3 regions of the Arthrobacter sp. MDT1-48-3 genome follow, and region 3 is predicted to be linked to each of the others. Evidence: riboswitches for the same ligand, from Rfam matches in the RefSeq annotation. Region 3 holds a riboswitch; each other region holds the start of a gene.

Region 1 (3,266 bases), on a different contig from region 3:
GGATGCGGGGCAGTTCGGTCATGGGTGCTCCAGCTGTTTCGGCGGCGGGTATCGCCCTCATTCTGCCCGAGGAGCCGGTGGCGCTCCATTTGTTAACGCCGCACGCGGAGGATGCGGCGGGGACGCCGTCGCCGTCCCCGTCGATTGCCGGGGGAATCGCACCATGGGTTAACCTTGGGAGGCGTGGGGCGGAACAGGTCGTGGCGGCCGTGGACCCCCACCGGCGTGAGGCATCCCAGCCGCGCACCCGCACCGCACCAAGGAGCTGACCCGCATGACGGACCTCATCGACACCACCGAGATGTACCTGCGGACCATCCTTGAACTCGAGGAAGAGAACATCGTCGCCCTGCGGGCGCGCATCGCCGAACGGCTGCGCCACTCGGGACCCACGGTCTCCCAGACCATCGGCCGCATGGAGCGTGACGGACTGGTGGTCGTCTCGGGTGACCGGCACCTCGAGCTCACCGAGCTGGGACGGCACCGGGCCACCGGGGTCATGAGGAAGCACCGCCTCGCGGAACGCCTCCTGAGCGACGTCATCGGGCTCGACTGGGCCTACGTGCACGACGAGGCCTGCCGCTGGGAGCACGTGATGAGCGAACGCGTCGAGCGCAGGCTCTACGAACTCCTGGGCAAGCCCTCCGAGTCGCCCTACGGGAATCCCATCCCCGGCCTCGAGGCCATCGGCGGCGTCCAGTCCGAACTCTTCACCGACGGCGTGGTCACCCTGCTCTCCGCCATGGGCACCTACTCGCCCGAGAAGCCGGTCACGCTGGTGCGCCTGGCCGAGCCGATCCAGGTCGACCCGGAACTCCTGACCCAGCTCGACGAGGGCGGCCTGCGGCCGGGTGCACGCCTCAGCCTGGAGTCGGTGGGCGGGTACGTCTCCGTCCGCGTCCCCGGGGTGGAAGGTGCGCTCGAGCTGCCTCCGGAGGTCGCCTCGCACGTGTTCGTCTCCGTCGCATCCTGAGTCCGGCACGGCTCCGTCATCAATAACACACCATTCCGTGACCGTAACGTGACATACCGCGATATCTGAGGTAGCCTCCATCTTGTGCCAAATTCGCTCTAGATCCGGCACCCTCCTGCAAATCGCCTAGCTCTGCCATTGCCGGAGGTCCGTCCGCACCATCGCATGGCAGAGGCGGGGGAACCAATTTTCGGGTTTCTGTTCCAGAAATCCTTGGGGTTAAGTCGCTGTTTCCGCAGCGGCCGGGTGACTCCCATCCGAATCCGACAGCTCACCTCGCAGGCGTTGGGAGAGGCAATCCAACGTGTCCAAAAGCTCTTCGCCGGGCCGCCACCGCGCGCCCCGGGACGTCAGTCCGCTGACGGCCCTGTCCACAGCAGCAGCATCCAGTGCCGGATCGGTCGGCCGCCAGGCAGCCGTCATCGTCGCGGCGTCGGGCCTGGTCCTGACCGCGGGACTGCCCGCCCAGGGTGCAACCGCCCCCGAGCGTGAAGTCCAGTCCTCCGCAGCGTTGACCGTGAGCCGCGTCGTGTCGGCCGAGGTCACCGTGCCGGCCACCGCGACGGTCTCCTTCGACCGCGTGGCCGTCGATGTCACTCCTGCTCCCGAGGTCGTCGAGCCGCCGGCTCCCGTCGTCGAGGCCGAGCCCGCCGTCGTCGTCGAGGCTCCCGCCGCGGTCGTGGCGCCCGCTGCTCCCGTCGAGGTCGCTGCTGTCGAGGCCGCTCCCGCCGCGGCCGCTCCTGTCGAGGCCGCTCCCGTCGCACCCGCCGCCGTGGCGCCCGCACCGGTCGCCGTCGCCGAGCCCGTCGTCGCACCGGCACCCGCGCCTGTCCAGTCCTCCGGTGTCGCTGCCGGACTGGTCGCCTCTGCCTACGGCCAGATCGGCGTCGCCCAGGACTGCACCGCGATGGTCGAGACCGCCCTGCGCTCCGTCGGCAAGTCCGTCGGCGATCTCGCACCCGGCCAGTTCTTCCAGTTCGGCGACGTCGTCGGCTCCCCCGCTGCGGGTGACCTGGTCATCACGGCGGGCCACGTCGCGATCTACGTCGGTAACGGCCAGGTCATCAGCGGTGGCCTCAACGGCATGAACACCGGCCTCCACAACCTCTCAGACCTTCCCGGCGCCGGCTTCGTCCGCGTCCGCTAGAACCCCTTCGGAGAAACCACCATGTCTTCACGCGCCATCATCGCCCGCCACCGCAGCGAAACCCAGGACACCGCCGGCCTCTCGGCCCTCGCCAAGGCCGTCACCACCGGCGGCATGGGCCGCCAGGCCGCCGTCATCGCCGCGGCCTCCGGCCTCGTCCTGACGAGCGGGGTCGCAGCCAACGCCGCGGACCTGCAGCCGCAGCGTGACGCCGCAGCGTCCAGCGTCACGGTCACCTCGGCCCGCGCGGCCGTCGTCGCCTCGTCCGAGACCGCCGTCGCCTTCAACATGACCCCGGTCAAGGTCACCGCCAAGCCGGTCGTCGTCGAGGCGCCCGTCGCCGAGCCCGCCCCGGTCGTCGAGGCACCCGTCGCCGAGGCTCCGGCACCCGTCGTCGTCGAGGCACCCGTCGCCGAGGCTCCGGCACCCGTCGTCGTCGAGGCGCCGGTCGCACCGGCTCCCGTCGCCGCGGCCGTCGCGGCCCCCGTCGCACAGGCCGCCCCGGTCGCCCCGGCTCCTGCTCCCGCCCCGGCTCCTGCTCCCGCCCCGGCCGCCTCCTCCGGAGTCGCGGCGACCATCGCCGCCGCGGCCCAGGGCCAGCTCGGCGTCATGCAGGACTGCACGCGCCTGGTCAGCAACTCGCTCGCCGCCGCGGGCATCAACTTCCACGGCTGGCCGGCAGGCTACCTCTCCCTCGGCCGCACGGTGGGCGCAGGCGAGGCCATCCCGGGTGACCTCATCTACTACGCCGACGGCGGCATGGGCATGGCCCACATCGCTGTCTACATCGGTGGCGGCCAGGCCGTCCACGGTGGCTTCAACGGCAACACCACGGTGATCGCACCGGCAGAGCTCGGCTCGGGCGGCGTCTACATCCGCGTCGGCGGCTGATCACCCCAGCGACTCACGATCGAGGAACCGGCACGGACGTGCCGGTTCCTCTGTCGTTGGGCGGCGGTAGCCCGACGCCGTGCGGCGCGTCAACCCGTCCCCGCGCCGGTTCGCCGCACGCCGGTCTCCGGCTTACCCTTGCAGTGTCAATCCGAAGCTCTTCTCCCGTACCCCGGGATGGCAACCGGTTGCGGGGAACAGGTCAGCAATGAGGCCACCGTATGCGCACTCTTGTTCTGAATGCAGGGTATGAAC
Region 2 (3,266 bases), on a different contig from region 3:
ACTACACGGCGCCGACGCTGGTCCGGTCACTGATGGGCTGGTTCCCCGACGGCGTCCCGGCCGGCTACGACCTCTCGAGCATCCGCGTGCTGGGCACCGTCGGCGAGGCGGTCAATCCCGAGGCGTGGCGCTGGTTCCGGAGGAACCTCGGCCGCGACGAGGTTCCCGTCGTCGACACCTGGTGGCAGTCCGAGACCGGAGCCACCGTCCTCTCCCCCAGCCCCGGGGACACCGACTTCAAGCCCGGATGCGCCGCTCGCGCCCTTCCCGGGGTCAGCACGCGCATCGTCGACGACGAGGGCCGACCGGTGCCTCCCGGCGTGCAGGGCCTGATCGTGGTGGATCGCCACGGCCCGGCCATGGCACGCACCGTCTGGGGAGATCCCCAGCGCTACCTCGATTCCTACTGGCGGAAGTTCGCCGCGCAGGGCTGGTTCCTGGCGGGCGACGGCGCGCGGTACGACGACGACGGCGACACCTGGATCCTCGGGCGCGTGGACGACGTCATCAACGTGTCGGGCCACCGGCTGTCCACCATCGAGATCGAGTCGGCGCTGGTGGCCCACCCCCTGGTGACGGAGGCCGGCGTCTGCCCCGTGACGGATCCGCTGACGGGCCACGCGATCGCCGCGTTCGTGGTGCTCTCGGCAGGGGCGGACGCATCCGGCGACGTCACCGCGGCCCTGCGCTCGCACGTGGCGGGCGCCATCGGACCCATCGCCCGTCCCTCGTCCGTCGTCGTCGTCCCCGACGTGCCCAAGACACGCTCCGGGAAGATCATGCGGCGCCTGCTCACCCAGCTCCATGAAGGCACGGCCCTCGGGGATACGACGTCCCTGCAGAACGAGGGCTGCATCCCCGGCATCCAGGCCGCCCTGGCGGCGCGGGGCTGAGTCCCCACGCCGGTCGGCGCCTCTGTCGGGCGTTAAAGAAAGGAAGCGGCAGGGCCCCGTCCAAGCACCTGCCGCTTCCCGCGTGTGGTCCGTCGGGTTGCTAGCCGGCAACCCGGACGAAGGATGCTCCCGGCAGGTCCGAGAGGGGGTGCTGCATGGTGAGGTTCGACCCGTTCATGCCGCTGCTGATGACCTGGCCGCCGCCGACATAGATGGCCACGTGGCCCGCCGTGATGACGATGTCGCCGGCAGCAGGGGTGGCCACCGTGGAACCGAACTGGAAGAACTGCGAGGGACCGAGGTCTCCCACGGAGATACCCGCTGCCCGCAGGGCGTTCTCGACCAGTACGGTGCAGTCCTGGATCGCGCCGGCCTGCAGCTGCGCCTGGGCGGACGCCACAAGGGTGCCGGCGACGCCGCTGGATGCCACCGGCGTGATGTCTGCCGAGGCGAGGTACATGCCCGAGCCGGGGGCGGTCGACACAGCCGGCGCCGGGGCGACGACGGCTGCCGGCTGGACCTCCGCCGCGGGAGCGACGACGGCTGCCTGCTGGACCTCGGCGGCGGGAGCGACGGCCACGGGGACCGACACGGCCTGGGCCGGAGCCTGCGCCGCACCGCTCGCGGGGATCACCACGGTGTCGCCGGGGAAGATGATCGAGGCGAGGGAGAGCCCGTTGGCGGCGAGGACGGCAGTCAGGTCGGCGCCGTAGGTCGCTGCGATGCCACCGAGGGTGTCACCGGCGACGACGGTGTGGGTCGCATCGGCTGCGGGAGCGACCGCTGCGGGAGCGACTGCTGCGGCGGGCGCCGCTGCGGGTGCTGCGACGGCTGCGGGGGCGGTCGAACCCTGCTCGGTGTAGGAGCCGGCGTGCGCGGTGCCGACAGCGCTGAGCGCGAGGCCCGAGGTGATGGCGACGACGGCGACGGGGCGGCCGACGGTGGTGGCGTGCGCCTTGGCTGCCTGCGACAGTCCCTGCATCGCGAGGTTGCCGTCGACTGCGGCACGGTGGCGCGCAGGGGAAATCTTTCGGAACATGGATGAATACCTCTCCCATGCCTGCGGGGTGAGCTGTCGGGTTCGGATGGGAGTCACCCGGCCGCGGCCAGCGCCGTATTCGGCGATGTTCAGCGACTTAACCCCGAGGACGCCGGCAGGAGGGCCGCACGCCCGGTGGAACTGTGGTTCCCCCGTCCCCGCCTCGGTGTTTGCGAACGAATCCCGATCGGCGGCAGGGCTCGGCAATCCGTCCGGGAGCGCCTCACTCCGGCGGAGGCACCCGATGACGATACCCAGTGCTCCTCCGGTTTGTCACATTTCCGTAACGGCGCGTACCCTACGCGCCGTTACGGAACGACCACCAGCGACGCACGGCGGCGAGCGTGCCACCCGCGCTGAACGCGAGCAGGACGATCTGCTGCAGGTAGAACCAGCGGCTCTCGACCGCACCTGTGCCGCCCGCGCCCAGCGCGATGCTGGTGGCTAGGGTGACGGTCAGCACGAGACCCACCCAGGAGAGCGTGCTCCAGAGCATCCGTTCCCGCAGGCGGCCCGCAGATTTCCAGCTGTCCATCCCCTCAGCGTAGGCGTCCGGAGAGCATGCGCGGCCCACGGACCGCGCACGCTCTCCGGTCCGCTACGGCCGTACGCGCGCGCTGGCGTTCGCGATCAGGTCCAGCGCCTGCTCGGGGAACCAGGCACCGGCCGCAGGATCCACGCGGCCCCACTCCGGGTCCACGCCCCCGTTGTCCGTCAGGCCGCGGCTGCACTCCCCGTCGGACTCTCCCGGGACCTTGATCCAGAGGAAGGCGTCGGCGAGTTCGTTGCCCGTGTCGGAGGTCGGGAGGTAGCCGAGTCCGCGGCCCGGAGGATTGCACCAGACCTGGGGATCCGGGTAGGCGCCCGACGGGACCCAGGGGCCCCGTCCGTTGCGGCTCGTGTCGATCACGAAGTGTGCGAGCTCGTCCGACGACGGTGCGTTCGGAGCACCGGCGACATGCTGCGCGTACCACGCGTCCGTCAGCCCCCAGGTGGAGAAATCGGCCGGCGAGGCCGGGTAGTACTGGCTGGCGCAGGATCCGTAGGCCCCGGGGTCGATCTCGGTGGCGTAGTGGATGCACTGCGACACCCAGCTGCCGAACTTCAGCTGCCGCTCGGTGAGCTCGTAGTTGGAGACGTTGAGGAAGAAGCCGTCGGCCTTCTGTACGCCGGCCTTCACGAGCCGGCTCGAGATCTCGCCCGTACCGAGCCAGGCGCTGTGGGTGCCGTCGAGGTAGACCTTGGTGTCGGGCAGTGCCTTGAGGCGGTCCACCGCGTAGTTGAGCATCTCGAAGCGTTCCGCTGCAGCGCTCGCGGCGTCCGCCTCTGCCGGC
Region 3 (3,266 bases):
TGGTACGGCGTGGGCTGGCGCGCTGGGTCACGGGCCGCACCGTCGAGGCCGTCGAGGTGGTGGACCCGCGGTCGCTGCGACGCCACGTCGCAGGCGTCGAGGACTTCCGCGGCAACGTCACCGGAGCACGCGTCACGGACGTGGTGCGGCGCGGGAAGTTCCTCTGGATGACCCTCCAGGACCCGGACGCCCCCCGTGACGTCCCGCACGTCGCACTGATGGCGCACCTCGGCATGAGCGGTCAGCTGCTCATCGAGGAGCCGGAGGCCCCCCTCGAGAAACACCTGAAGGTACGCCTTCGGCTCTCCACCGCCGTCGACGACGAGGGTGCCCCGCTCCCCGCCGACCTCCGGTTCGTCGACCAGAGGATCTTCGGGGGCATGTTCGTCGCCGATCTCGAGCCCACCGCCGACGGCGCGCCGGGTGGTCGCGGAGACACGGATCTGCCTCTCATCCCGCACCAGGCCGCGCACATCGCGCGTGACCCGCTCGATCCCGCGTTCTCCGTCGAATCCTTCCACCGGCGTCTCCGCGAGCGGAGGACGGGCCTCAAGCGTGCCCTCCTCGACCAGGGCCTCATCTCGGGGATCGGCAACATCTACGCGGACGAGGCGCTGTGGGCGGCGAGACTCCACTACGCGCGCCCCACGGACACTCTGCGCCGTCCCGACACCCTCCGTATCGTCGAGGCGGTCACCACGGTCATGACCCGGGCCATGGACGCCGGTGGCACGAGTTTCGACGCGCTGTACGTCAACGTCAACGGCGCGTCGGGCTACTTCGCCCGCGACCTCGAAGCCTACGGCCGTGCCGGGCAACCGTGCCGTCGCTGCGCAGCCGAAGGGCGCTCGACCCTCATCCGGCGCGAAGCCTTCATGAACAGGTCATCGTCCCTCTGCCCGTACTGCCAGCCGAGGCCGCGGAACGCTCGGGCCTAGTCGGCGCGGGGGGATTATGGCACCGTCGGCGCCGTAACCCAAACGTGACAACCGGAAGCTCAACGGGTACCGTTGACCCCGCGCCCGCTCCACAACGGAGGGGCGCCCCTCCTCACTCTGCCTAACCCTGTCGATGAGGACGGACCGTTCGCACTACACATTCGACAGGGGCGGGGGAACCGATAGCGGACTCAGTCCTGAGTCCTAGGGGTAAAGACGCGCGTCGACCAGCGCATGTTCGCTGGAACGAGAACAGCACGTCCGGATGTCCCATCCGAACCCGACAGCTAACTTCGCAGGCATTGGGAAAGGCATGATCATGTCCAAGAGCACTTCAGCGCGCCACCGGGCCGTCCCCACGCGCACCAACCCCCTTCTCACCGCCTCCCGCGCGATCTCCGCGAGTGCCTCGGTGGCCGGCAAGCCCGCCGCCGTCGTCGTCGCAGCATCCGGGATCATGTTCGGCGCAGCGCTCCCCGCGAGTGCCGCAGGCGAGATCACCCTGCAGGCCGCACCCGAGCAGGTCGCGGCGTCCACCGTCGCGGCGGGCACCTACACCGTCCAGGCCGGCGACACGCTGGGCAGCATCGCTGCCTCGCACGGCGTCAGCCTCGACACGCTGTTCACGGCCAACGGACTCGGCTACAGCTCGGTCATCTACCCGGGTCAGGCCCTCGCGCTCACCGGCACTGCCGCTCCCCAGCAGTACTCCGCCCAGTCCGCAACGATCGTCGCTGCCCCCGCAGCTATCGCGGCACCGGCACCCGTGGCGGCACCCGCACCCGTGGCAGCACCCGCGGTCTTCTCGGGGAACACCACCGGACTCAGCACGCAGTCCGCCTCGATCAGCCCCGCCGGCGGAGGCATCGTCGGCACGGCCATGCAGGGCATCGGCTCGGGCTACGTGTACGGCGGAACCTCGTTCGGCGGCTGGGACTGCTCCGGCTTCGTGCAGTGGGTCTACGCGCAGAACGGCATCAGCCTGCCGCGCACCACCTGGTCGCAGTTCGCTGCTCTCACCCCCACCAGCAACCCGCAGCCGGGCGACCTGGTGAGCCAGAACGGTGGAAGCCACGTCGGTATCTACCTCGGCAACGGCCAGATGGTCAGCGCCCTGAACCCCTCGCAGGGCACGCTGGTGCACTCGGTCAACGCCATGTCGGTGGACGGGTACTACACCCGCTAGGAATCGCGACCGGCGTCAGCCGGTCGTCCCAGGTACAGGTACGCAGAAGGGCGGGATGCGGGGCATCCCGCCCTTCCGCGTACCCGGCGAGAGGCCGTGGCGGCGCGTTCCCGCCCGGCCCGCGTCCTCAGCCGCCGTAGTGCGCCGCGAGGCGCTGGAACCCTTGGTCGATGCTGACCCCCGGCGTCCAGTCGAGCACGGCCCGGGTCCGCCGCTGGTCGAACCAGTGTGCGGTGGACAGCTGTTCGGCCAGGAAGCGGGTCATGGGCGGCTCCTCGGCGCGGCCGAGCGCCAGCCAGGCGCGTTCGATGACCGTCCCCGCCGCCCGTGCTACCGATCCGGGCACCGACCATGCCGGTGGGCGGACGCCGGCGGCGCGGCAGATCCCTGCGAGCAGCTCCGCGATGGGCCGCGGCTCACCGTTGGTCACGACGAAGGCCTGGCCCTGCGCCTCGCCGATACGGGCGAGGCAGGCGACGATCGCCGACGCCGCGTTGTCCACGTAGGTGGTGTCGATCAGTGCGGTGCCACCGTCGAGCAGCGGCAGCCGTCCCCGCCGGGCCCGGTCGACGACGCGCTCGACGAGCTGCGTGTCACCGGGTCCCCAGACGATGTGCGGGCGCACCGCGGCGACGCGGAACGACGCCGTGGAGCGTCGCAGCGCCAGCACCTCCGCCGCGGCCTTGGTCCGGGCGTAGTCGCCTCGTGCGGTCCCCGGGTCCGCGGGACCGGCGGACGCGCCGACCAGGGACGTGCCGTCGTGCGCCACGGAGGGCGAGGAGACGTGGACGACGTCGGGGATGCCGGCGCGCCGGGCGGCATCGAGCAGGCGCCGGGTCCCGTCCACGTTGGTCCTGTCGAAGTCGGCGGCGCGGCCGGTGAAGGAGACCTTCGCCGCGAGGTGGATCACGGCGTCGCACCCCCGGACCGCGGCGGTCACCGCCGCGTCGTCCTCGATGGAGCCCAGGACGTCGGCGGCACCGACGACACCCGACGGGCGGCGCTGGAAGCACCGAACGTCGTGGCCGTCGGCGAGGAGCTGTCCGGCGACCGCGCGGCCGAGCATCCCGCTGGCGCCCGTCACGAGGACGGTCACAGGGAGCCGGCCCGCCCGCCGGCGAGGAACCGTCCGCTCCAGGCCG

The links. A riboswitch is a leader RNA that binds a small molecule or an ion and turns the genes downstream of it on or off. The one in region 3 is predicted to bind cyclic di-AMP.
Region 1: linked by a shared signal. The riboswitch ahead of ACX80L_RS16805 (NlpC/P60 family protein) and the one ahead of ACX80L_RS12830 (C40 family peptidase) in region 3 are both predicted to bind cyclic di-AMP.
Region 2: linked by a shared signal. The riboswitch ahead of ACX80L_RS09130 (LysM peptidoglycan-binding domain-containing protein) and the one ahead of ACX80L_RS12830 (C40 family peptidase) in region 3 are both predicted to bind cyclic di-AMP.

Annotation. Positions count from the first base shown of each region.
Region 1 is NZ_JBTNDL010000012.1:21,803-25,068, reverse strand. It holds gene serC (phosphoserine transaminase) at 1-22, opposite strand, end outside; gene ACX80L_RS16810 (metal-dependent transcriptional regulator) at 275-973, shown strand; cyclic di-AMP (ydaO/yuaA leader) riboswitch at 1,103-1,272, shown strand; gene ACX80L_RS16805 (NlpC/P60 family protein) at 1,278-2,120, shown strand; gene ACX80L_RS16800 (NlpC/P60 family protein) at 2,142-3,011, shown strand; gene ACX80L_RS16795 (HNH endonuclease) at 3,233-3,266, shown strand, end outside.
Region 2 is NZ_JBTNDL010000003.1:301,738-305,003, reverse strand. It holds gene acs (acetate--CoA ligase) at 1-893, shown strand, start outside; gene ACX80L_RS09130 (LysM peptidoglycan-binding domain-containing protein) at 994-1,932, opposite strand; cyclic di-AMP (ydaO/yuaA leader) riboswitch at 1,936-2,117, opposite strand; gene ACX80L_RS09125 (hypothetical protein) at 2,231-2,467, opposite strand; gene ACX80L_RS09120 (glycoside hydrolase family 6 protein) at 2,531-3,266, opposite strand, start outside.
Region 3 is NZ_JBTNDL010000005.1:172,223-175,488, reverse strand. It holds gene mutM (bifunctional DNA-formamidopyrimidine glycosylase/DNA-(apurinic or apyrimidinic site) lyase) at 1-938, shown strand, start outside; cyclic di-AMP (ydaO/yuaA leader) riboswitch at 1,071-1,255, shown strand; gene ACX80L_RS12830 (C40 family peptidase) at 1,258-2,124, shown strand; gene ACX80L_RS12825 (NAD-dependent epimerase/dehydratase family protein) at 2,252-3,220, opposite strand; gene ACX80L_RS12820 (alpha/beta fold hydrolase) at 3,217-3,266, opposite strand, start outside.